2 regions of the Fictibacillus sp. b24 genome follow, and region 1 is predicted to be linked to the other one. Evidence: a T-box and tRNA genes for the amino acid it is inferred to sense, from the RefSeq annotation. Region 1 holds a T-box; the other holds one or more tRNA genes.
The links. The T-box of region 1 lies ahead of pheS (phenylalanine--tRNA ligase subunit alpha). A T-box ahead of a tRNA ligase gene usually reads a tRNA of that ligase, here a tRNA-Phe.
Positions count from the first base shown of each region.

Region 2: it encodes a tRNA-Phe, which carries the amino acid that the T-box ahead of pheS (phenylalanine--tRNA ligase subunit alpha) is inferred to sense. The anticodon was not compared.

Region 1 covers NZ_JAUCES010000005.1:1,273,319-1,278,384, reverse strand. Annotated here, with positions in the region: gene pheT (phenylalanine--tRNA ligase subunit beta) at 1-1,290, opposite strand, end outside; gene pheS (phenylalanine--tRNA ligase subunit alpha) at 1,309-2,343, opposite strand; T-box leader at 2,385-2,607, opposite strand; gene QUF49_RS06460 (TrmH family RNA methyltransferase) at 2,674-3,441, opposite strand; gene sspI (small acid-soluble spore protein SspI) at 3,550-3,756, shown strand; gene QUF49_RS06450 (dUTP diphosphatase) at 4,037-4,531, opposite strand; gene QUF49_RS06445 (TVP38/TMEM64 family protein) at 4,629-5,066, opposite strand, start outside.
Region 2 covers NZ_JAUCES010000005.1:3,435,477-3,440,542, reverse strand. Annotated here, with positions in the region: rRNA gene QUF49_RS18080 (23S ribosomal RNA) at 1-1,388, shown strand, start outside; rRNA gene rrf (5S ribosomal RNA) at 1,453-1,568, shown strand; tRNA gene QUF49_RS18070 (tRNA-Asn) at 1,578-1,652, shown strand; tRNA gene QUF49_RS18065 (tRNA-Ser) at 1,657-1,748, shown strand; tRNA gene QUF49_RS18060 (tRNA-Glu) at 1,776-1,850, shown strand; tRNA gene QUF49_RS18055 (tRNA-Val) at 1,877-1,952, shown strand; tRNA gene QUF49_RS18050 (tRNA-Met) at 1,982-2,058, shown strand; tRNA gene QUF49_RS18045 (tRNA-Asp) at 2,062-2,137, shown strand; tRNA gene QUF49_RS18040 (tRNA-Phe) at 2,183-2,258, shown strand; tRNA gene QUF49_RS18035 (tRNA-Thr) at 2,267-2,342, shown strand; tRNA gene QUF49_RS18030 (tRNA-Tyr) at 2,426-2,510, shown strand; tRNA gene QUF49_RS18025 (tRNA-Trp) at 2,529-2,602, shown strand; tRNA gene QUF49_RS18020 (tRNA-His) at 2,616-2,691, shown strand; tRNA gene QUF49_RS18015 (tRNA-Gln) at 2,708-2,782, shown strand; tRNA gene QUF49_RS18010 (tRNA-Gly) at 2,855-2,929, shown strand; tRNA gene QUF49_RS18005 (tRNA-Cys) at 2,942-3,016, shown strand; tRNA gene QUF49_RS18000 (tRNA-Leu) at 3,044-3,128, shown strand; gene QUF49_RS17995 (ATP-dependent helicase) at 3,347-5,066, shown strand, end outside.

The DNA of each region.
Region 1 (5,066 bases):
AGACGAAATTTCTGTTCCGAGAAGACCATTCATTCTAGAAACGTCCATCTTCACGCTATATGTGTTTACTTCACGCTTTCCTGCTTCAACAATTCCCTCAGCCACTTTACCGCCAGCAAGTTCAGCCATTAATCCAGCCGCTCTCACAGCTGCTGCGTATACACGGTTGCGATCAATGCCTTTTTCATATCTAGAACTCGCTTCACTGCGTAAACCTAGATCTTTAGAAGCTGCTCTTACTCGTTGTGAAGCAAAATAAGCTGCCTCTAAAAGAACATTCGTCGTATCATTTTGCACTTCACTCGTTGCTCCGCCCATCACACCAGCAACAGCAATTGGATCTTTGCCGTTTGTAATCACTAAGTGTGTGTCTTTGAGCGTACGATCTTGATCATCAAGTGTAAGAATGTGCTCTCCTTCATTTGCACGGCGAACAACGATCTCTTTAGAACCTAAACGATTATAGTCAAATGCGTGAAGCGGCTGACCATATTCCAGCAATACATAATTTGTAATATCAACAATGTTATTGATCGGACGAATTCCAGAAGCCATTAAACGATTCTGCATCCAAAGCGGTGAAGGACCAATCTTAACATCACAGATAATCATCGCTCCATAATACGGATTATCTTCCAGTGAATCGATGTGAACAGAAATAAAGTCTTCTGCTTTTTCTTCTGTAGCTGCAATCGAAAGATTTGGAAGCTTCACTTCCTGCTCAAGAATGGCTGCCACTTCATATGCAACACCGATCACATTTAAGCAATCAGCACGGTTTGGTGTTAGGCCTAATTCAAGTACGTGATCATGCAGGTTTAAGTATTCCAAAGCATCGCTTCCTGGCTCTGCATCAGAAGGCATCACAAAAATACCTGTTGAATATTCTTTTGGTACAAGTTTTGTGTCTACGCCTAACTCTTGAAGAGAACAAATCATACCGTGTGATTCTTCTCCGCGAAGTTTTGCTTTTTTAATTTTAAAGTTCCCTGGAAGAATTGCTCCAGGCACCGCTACGGCAACCTTTTGACCTTGTGCCACGTTAGGTGCACCGCAAACGATCTGAGAAACTTCTCCTTGGCCGACATCTACTTTACAAACTCTAAGTTTGTCAGCGTTAGGATGCTGGATACATTCTTGAACATATCCTACAACTACTCCGCTGATTCCTTTATTTAACGATTCGACCATTTCAACTTCAATACCACTTTTTGTGATTCTGTCTGCTAATTCAGACGGAGTGATTTCGATGTTTACATATTCTTTTAGCCAGTTATAAGAGATTAGCATGTAATTCCCCTCCTCAAGTTATGCATTTTTGAATTGTTTTAAAAACCGGATATCGTTCGCATAGAAATGACGGATATCATCAATTCCGTATTTGAGCATCGCGATACGCTCTGGCCCCATACCAAATGCAAAACCTGTGTATTTCTTTGAATCAAATCCAGCCATCTCAAGAACATTTGGATGAACCATACCCGCTCCTAAGATTTCAATCCATCCCGTTTGTTTACAGATCGAACACCCTTTACCACTGCACTTAAAACATGAAATATCCATCTCAACAGACGGTTCTGTAAAAGGGAAAAAACTTGGACGCAGGCGGATTTTACGATCTTCGCCAAACATTTTCTTAGCAAACGTTTCAAGGACTCCTTTTAAGTCACTTAAACGAACGTTCTGATCAACCACAAGCCCTTCAATCTGCATGAACTGATGAGAATGTGTTGCATCGTCGTTATCTCTGCGGTAAACCTTCCCTGGAGAGATAATTTTCACAGGTCCTTGACCCTCATGCTTTTCCATCGTACGAGCCTGTACTGGAGACGTTTGAGTACGAAGCAAAATGTCTTCAGTGATAAAGAACGAATCCTGCATGTCGCGTGCCGGATGACCTTTTGGCAAGTTCAACGCTTCGAAATTGTAATAGTCCGTTTCTACTTCTGGACCTTCCGCAATGGTAAAGCCCATGCTAAGAAACAGATCTTCAATCTCTGTTACAACCGCTGTTAACGGATGAGCATTACCTTTCTTTACAGGTCTGCCTGGTAATGAAACATCGAGCGTTTCTTTTGCCAGTTTTTCTGAAATTGCTGCATTTTCCAGCTCAGTCTGTTTTTTATCAAGCTCCTGCTGAATGCTGTCACGCACTTCGTTGGCATATGCTCCGATTACAGGACGTTCTTCTGCGGATAATTTACCCATTCCTTTTAAAACTTCAGTGATGGGTCCTTTCTTACCTAGATAAGCAACTTTCACAGCTTGAAGATCTTTTAAATCTTGGCTTTCTTTGATTTGGCCGATCGCTTCTACTTTTAGAGCTTCTAAACGGTCTTTCACCGTGCAACCCCTCCTTAAAAAAATAAAAAACTCCTCATCCAATAAGGGACGAGGAGTTCGCGGTACCACCCAATTTAACAATGAAAAATACACTGTTCACTTCATTTCAATAACGGCTCTTCACCGGTCAGCCCTACTTAGATCCTTCAGGTGACAACTCAGGAGTGAATTCAATAATACCTACCAAAGAAATGCTCGCAGTCCAGGACATTTCCTCCCTTTTTGGCGGAATCATTATTTACTTTTCTCCATCTTTGTTTTTTACTCTATTTCATTCATCTTTTTCATTATATATGAATAAAATCATCAATTGCAACGCTTTGGAACAAATTACGTTCGATTTCGCTGTAATTCATACAAAAGGATGCCTGTAGCAACGGACACGTTTAGTGACTCAGCACTTCCGAAAATAGGTATCTTTACATTCATCGTCGATTCTTGCTGCAATACTTCCTGCACGCCGGCTCCTTCATTCCCAACAATTAAGGCGAAACCTTCAACTTCTGGCGCTTTCCTCATGTCGACAGCTTCTTGCAGAGAAGTTGAAAGTACAGTGATATTCCGCTCCTTACATTGCTCGATAATCTCTAAAAGATCAGCTTTTACAATCGGCAGATGATAAAGAGAACCTTGAGTAGACCTAACTGTTTTACCATTATAAAGGTCTGCGGTACCCTCACCTAAGAAGACTCCATCAAGTCCAGCACTATCCGCTGTACGAATGATTGTTCCAAGATTACCTGGATCTTGTACTCCGTCTATCAATAAGTAACGGCCATTTTCTTTTATAAGCTCTGCTGACTGATCCATCATTTCACATACAGCCACAATCCCTTGCGGCTTTTCTGTTTCAGAAAGCTGTTTCATCAATTTAGCCGGAACCGACCATAGCGTAAACTTTTCTTTTAGCCATGATTCATTTATTTCAAAATTTTCTTCAATAATGACATGCTGCAGCTTTGCACCAGATTTTATTGCCTCTTCAATAAGATGTGGGCCTTCAATCAAATATGTGCCTGATCTTTCTCGCTCTTTTTTTGTATGCAGCTTCTTCCATTGCTTTAAAGAAGCGTTGGATTCTGATTCGATGTGCTTCATTATAAGGTGTACTCCTTTAAATCATAAATATTTAATATTTTTCCTCATAAAACTTACTCATAACGTACACAATAAAAAAAGAAAAAAATTAATAGAGGTGCTTATCCCATGAATCTTGATTTAAGAAAAGCAGTATTGCATAACGTTACTGGAAACAATAAAGAGCAATTACAAGATACGATTGTTGATGCAATCGAAAGTGGAGAAGAAAAAATGCTTCCTGGTCTTGGCGTACTTTTTGAAGTGATCTGGAAAAATTCAGATCAACAAAAGAAGGAAGAAATTTTAACAACTCTATCTGATGGCTTAAAGTAAAACCCGGGATTTCCGGGTTTTTTATTTTTTTGTTGTTTTATTACTCTTGATATAGTTTTGGCTCTCTTCTGTTGTTTTAGAAGCATTTTGTTCAATGCTCTTCTTTGATAAATTGATTGGAGTGTAAGGTGCGAGACTCCTGCGGGACGAGCGGTCAGGTGAGACCCTTAACGGCGCAAAGCGGCAAGGGGCTCACCGGTCGCCCCGCGGAAAGCGAGCCCCTGGAACGGAAATCAACCACTTCCACGAGCATCAAATTTTGCGCAGGACAATCATGGTATTAATAACCTGTATCCTGACGCTCGTGATTTACAGCATTTTTATCAAAATAAGCCGTTTCAATCTCTTCAAATGAAAAGCCAAGTTTTACGCCTAAACCTAAGAATTCATCAAAAAACGCATGAAACTCTTGGTGCGATAAAGATTTAGAGCCCCATTGATAAAGAGAAAGAAAGAGACTGTTTAACTCTATCTTGTCCATTTCCCCTCGAATTTCTACCTCATTTGACAGTTCGATCTTTGTAAAACCAAGGTCTAGCCCGATGGATAATACAAAATGCAGTCCGTCTACATATTCCTCTAAAATTACTTCTTTCTCAGATGCTGGACGTTTACTCCAATATTTAAAGCATCTTGTTTCGTTTGCCAGCTCCCCAAGTTCAACAAGAAATGCCAATCTTCTTTGTTCAGATAATGATGCATTCTCAAGGTTATGTTCTTTTACGATTCGTGAATTTAATTCATCTTGCATGGAAAAAAGTCGTTCAATCTCCACGTTCATCCCCTGCCTTTCATTCCTAAGCTATTATAACGTTATCTTGATCTACATTCGAGGATGAATTTATTCTAATTTCAACAAAAAAAAGCATACCCTATGCAGGCATGCGCTGTTTTTCACGTTTTACGTTGTCTTCTTCAAAAAATTCACTCCATTTTATGACCCATTCTTTTCTTCTTAATAGATAAAACAGAACGGATAACCCAATTATAACGGCAAGAGATGTAAATAATGACAGTGAAAGCAGTACGGATCCAAAAGAGGAATAGAAAATGGCTATTGGTATGTTTGAAATAATACTAGCCTTCGTGTACTCTCTAAAATTTGATGAAATCTCAATCAGACAAAGACTTAAAAGATGGAAATGCATGAATGGGACCATTTTTAAAATAGCAATCTGACCAACCGAGAATGGCATTCTTTTTCCGATCCACTTTTTCTGCAGTTTTTTTACTTTTTTCATAAGCTTTGGCATGCTTTTCATACCCCAGTAAAAAAGAACACTCGACAAGGTGATACCGATAACAGAATA
Region 2 (5,066 bases), 2.2 Mb from region 1:
CCCAACGTGAAGGCTGAGCTGTGATGGCGAGGGAAATTTTAGTACCGAAGTCCCTGATCCTACACTGCCAAGAAAAGCCTCTAGTGAGGAAAGAGGTGCCCGTACCGCAAACCGACACAGGTAGGCGAGGAGAGAATCCTAAGATGATCGGGAGAACTCTCGTTAAGGAACTCGGCAAAATGACCCCGTAACTTCGGGAGAAGGGGTGCTCTGATAGGGTTTATCGCCCGAGAGAGCCGCAGTGAATAGATCCAAGCGACTGTTTAGCAAAAACACAGGTCTCTGCGAAACCGCAAGGTGAAGTATAGGGGCTGACACCTGCCCGGTGCTGGAAGGTTAAGAGGAGGGGTTATCCTTACGGAGAAGCTCTGAATTGAAGCCCCAGTAAACGGCGGCCGTAACTATAACGGTCCTAAGGTAGCGAAATTCCTTGTCGGGTAAGTTCCGACCCGCACGAAAGGTGTAACGACTTGGATACTGTCTCAACGAGAGACCCGGTGAAATTATAGTACCTGTGAAGATGCAGGTTACCCGCGACAGGACGGAAAGACCCCATGGAGCTTTACTGCAGCTTGATATTGGATTTTGGTACAGCTTGTACAGGATAGGTAGGAGCCTGAGAAGCCGGAGCGCCAGCTTCGGTGGAGGCGTCGGTGGGATACTACCCTGGCTGTATTGAAATTCTAACCTTGAACCGTGATCCGGTTCGGAGACAGTGTCAGGCGGGCAGTTTGACTGGGGCGGTCGCCTCCTAAACAGTAACGGAGGCGCCCAAAGGTTCCCTCAGAATGGTTGGAAATCATTCGCAGAGTGTAAAGGCACAAGGGAGCTTGACTGCGAGACCTACAAGTCGAGCAGGGACGAAAGTCGGGCTTAGTGATCCGGTGGTTCCGCATGGAAGGGCCATCGCTCAACGGATAAAAGCTACCCTGGGGATAACAGGCTTATCTCCCCCAAGAGTCCACATCGACGGGGAGGTTTGGCACCTCGATGTCGGCTCATCGCATCCTGGGGCTGAAGTAGGTCCCAAGGGTTGGGCTGTTCGCCCATTAAAGCGGTACGCGAGCTGGGTTCAGAACGTCGTGAGACAGTTCGGTCCCTATCCGTCGCGGGCGCAGGAAATTTGAGAGGAGCTGTCCTTAGTACGAGAGGACCGGGATGGACACACCGCTGGTGTACCAGTTGTTCCGCCAGGGGCATAGCTGGGTAGCTACGTGTGGACGGGATAAGTGCTGAAAGCATCTAAGCATGAAGCCCCCCTCAAGATGAGATTTCCCATCACGTTAAGTGAGTAAGACCCCTTAGAGATGATGAGGTTGATAGGTCTGGTGTGGAAGCGTGGTGACACGTGGAGCTGACAGATACTAATCGGTCGAGGGCTTATCCTTAAAATGCATAACGTTTGGAAACGTCGTATCTAGTTTTGAGAGAACATACTCTCAATATAATTGGTTCAGTGATGATGGCGAAGAGGTCACACCCGTTCCCATACCGAACACGGAAGTTAAGCTCTTCAGCGCCGATGGTAGTTGGGGGTCTCCCCCTGTTAGAGTAGGACGTCGCTGAGCCATACATATTCCACAGTAGCTCAGTGGTAGAGCTATCGGCTGTTAACCGATCGGTCGTAGGTTCGAGTCCTACCTGTGGAGCCATATTGGAGAGCTGTCCGAGAGGTCGAAGGAGCACGATTGGAAATCGTGTATACGGTCAACCCCGTATCAAGGGTTCGAATCCCTTGCTCTCCGCCAGATACATACTCTCTAGCTCAAACAACTGGCCCGTTGGTCAAGCGGTTAAGACACCGCCCTTTCACGGCGGTAACACGGGTTCGAATCCCGTACGGGTCACCATTTTATACATAACCAACTTAAAATATGGAGGATTAGCTCAGCTGGGAGAGCACCTGCCTTACAAGCAGGGGGTCGGCGGTTCGAACCCGTCATCCTCCACCATTTAAACTTTAGTATCATATTTATATCATCGCGGGGTGGAGCAGTCTGGTAGCTCGTCGGGCTCATAACCCGAAGGTCGCAGGTTCAAATCCTGTCCCCGCAACCAATTGGACTCGTGGTGTAGTGGTTAACATGCCTGCCTGTCACGCAGGAGATCGCCGGTTCGACCCCGGTCGGGTCCGCCATTTTTATCAAAACGGTGGTTTTAAAACACCAAGAATTTTATTCTTGGCTCGATAGCTCAGTCGGTAGAGCAGAGGACTGAAAATCCTCGTGTCGGCGGTTCGATTCCGTCTCGAGCCACCATTTTTTTTGCCGGTTTAGCTCAATTGGTAGAGCAACTGACTTGTAATCAGTAGGTTGGGGGTTCAAGTCCTCTAGCCGGCACCAGTTTTTTCTTCCTTAATTGGAATAAAAAACGTATTGAAAAACAGGGTGTTTATGTTTTATAATAAAACCTGTCTTCATTTTGTGGAGGGGTAGCGAAGTGGCTAAACGCGGCGGACTGTAAATCCGCTCCCTCCGGGTTCGGCGGTTCGAATCCGTCCCCCTCCACCATCTTTTAAATCCTTATACAGGGGCATAGTTTAAAGGTAGAACGAAGGTCTCCAAAACCTTTGGTGTGGGTTCGATTCCTACTGCCCCTGCCAATTATATACTGTGGCGGTCGTGGCGAAGTGGTTAACGCATCGGATTGTGGTTCCGACATTCGGGGGTTCGATTCCCCTCGTCCGCCCCATTAATATTTAAAGTGTTGGGCTATAGCCAAGCGGTAAGGCAACGGACTTTGACTCCGTCATGCGTTGGTTCGAATCCAGCTAGCCCAGCCATTTTTATTTTTATAACATAAGATACCTTTAACAGCATATTATAAGTTAATTAAAAAAGTTAATTAAATGTTTGCGGAAGTAGTTCAGTGGTAGAATACAACCTTGCCAAGGTTGGGGTCGCGGGTTCGAATCCCGTCTTCCGCTCCATTTTTATATTCTGGCGGCATAGCCAAGTGGTAAGGCACGGGTCTGCAAAACCCTTATCCCCCGGTTCGAATCCGGGTGCCGCCTCCATAATTCCAATTCAAAAAAGATTCAAATGCCGGTGTGGCGGAATTGGCAGACGCGCACGACTCAAAATCGTGTTCCTTCTGGAGTGTCGGTTCGACCCCGACCACCGGTACCATTTTACTTAACTTAACATTTAAACTTAAAACTTCTCACGTTTGTGGGGAGTTTTTTTATTGTTGTTTGTGGGCGGAACTGAAGCTCTACTGCACGTAAATGTCATTCAGCTGCGCGCAAATGCCGGGTAGCTGCGCGAACTAAAAAATACGACTAGGAAAACCAGGAGTGCTGTCACAGTTATTTATAAATCAAAATGATCAAAAGGAGGACTGAACGATGGAAGATTTCTTCGCTGAGATGAAAAATGATTTAGGAATATCCTTAAATGCTGTTCAAAAAAAAGCGGTCTTACAGACGGATGGGCCTCTTCTATTACTAGCATCGCCAGGATCAGGGAAAACAACTACTATCATCATGCGTATTGGTTATTTAATTAAGCAAAAAGGGATAAATCCAAATCGTATAAAAGCTGTTACATTCAGTAAAGCCTCGGCAAATGATATGAAAGATCGATTCATGCGGTTTTATCCGGATCTTCAGCCAGCAGACTTTTCAACCATACATAGCTTTGCTTTTGAAGTAGTTAGAAATTATTACAGAGGGATGGGGACTTCTTTTCGAATTATTGAAGGTGAGCAAGAGTTAGGCGAGAGTGCAGCGCGGGATGAAAACATTCAGTTGAATAAAAAGTTAATATTGAGAAACTTATTTAAGTCAACAGTAGGTGAGAACATAACAGAGGACCAAATGGAGGAGCTCGTCACCTATATCAGCTACGTTAAAAATAAAATGCTGCCTAAAGATAAATGGTCAACCGTATCGTGTGATGTTCCTAAAGCAGAACAAATTATTATTCAATACGAAGAATTTAAGCGTGCAGACCGAAATCAAATTTTATTGGATTTTGATGATATGCTTACAGTTTGTAATGAGGTATTAGGAAATAATGAGAAATTGCTGAGTCTATATCAGCAAAGATATGATTATATTTTAACGGATGAAAGTCAGGATACGTCGCTGGTGCAGCATTCCATAATAGAAAAGTTAGTATCAATTCATAAAAATTTATGTGTTGTAGCCGATGATGATCAATCGATTTATAGCTGGAGAGGTGCTGAGCCTTCCTATTTGCTTGAATTTAAGAAGGTGTATCCTGAAGCAGTTATACTTTTTATGGAACAGAATTACCGCTCTACACAAGACATCGTGAATGTTTCTAATCAGTTTATTAAACGAAATAAGAATAGATACGAAAAGAATATGTTTACAGAAAATCCTCCGAATAAACCTATTGAAATAAGAAAACTTATCAATTTTAATGAACAATCCAAATACTTGGTTAAGGAACTTAAAGATGAAGATGATTTAAAAGAGATCGCCATTTTATACCGTAACAATTCCTCATCCATTGGCTTAATGAATGATTTTGACCGTGCAGGGATTGCATTTTATATGAAGGATGCTGATAATCGTTTCTTTTCACACTGGGTCGTTCAGGATATATTGAATTTTATGCGCATGGCTTTTACCGATAAGAGGCCAGATATTTTAGAAAAGATACATTTAAAATTTAATGGCTATATCAGTAAACAGCAGATGAGTGCTTTAAAGCAATTGAATACGAACGATTCTGTATTTGATAATTTGCTGAAGCATGTAAAATTACAGGATTACCAAGTTAAGCTATTGAAAGCAAGCCAAGAAACATTTAAAGAAATGAAAGAGATGAAGCCGCTTCAGGCTATTCGGGTAATCAGGGATCGGTTAGGTTACGATAAGGCTCTGGAGAAGATATGTAAAAGTCTTGGGTTTCGTATTGATTATTTAATTGGCATTTTAGATACTCTTGAAGAGATTGCGGCAGATCTAAAGAGTCTTGAGGATTTCGCAAAAAGACTAAAGCATCTGGAAGCTGTTTTAAAGACAGCCAAAAGGAAAAAGGGACAAAATGCTGTTACGCTCTCAACATTTCATAGCTCAAAGGGTCTTGAGTTTG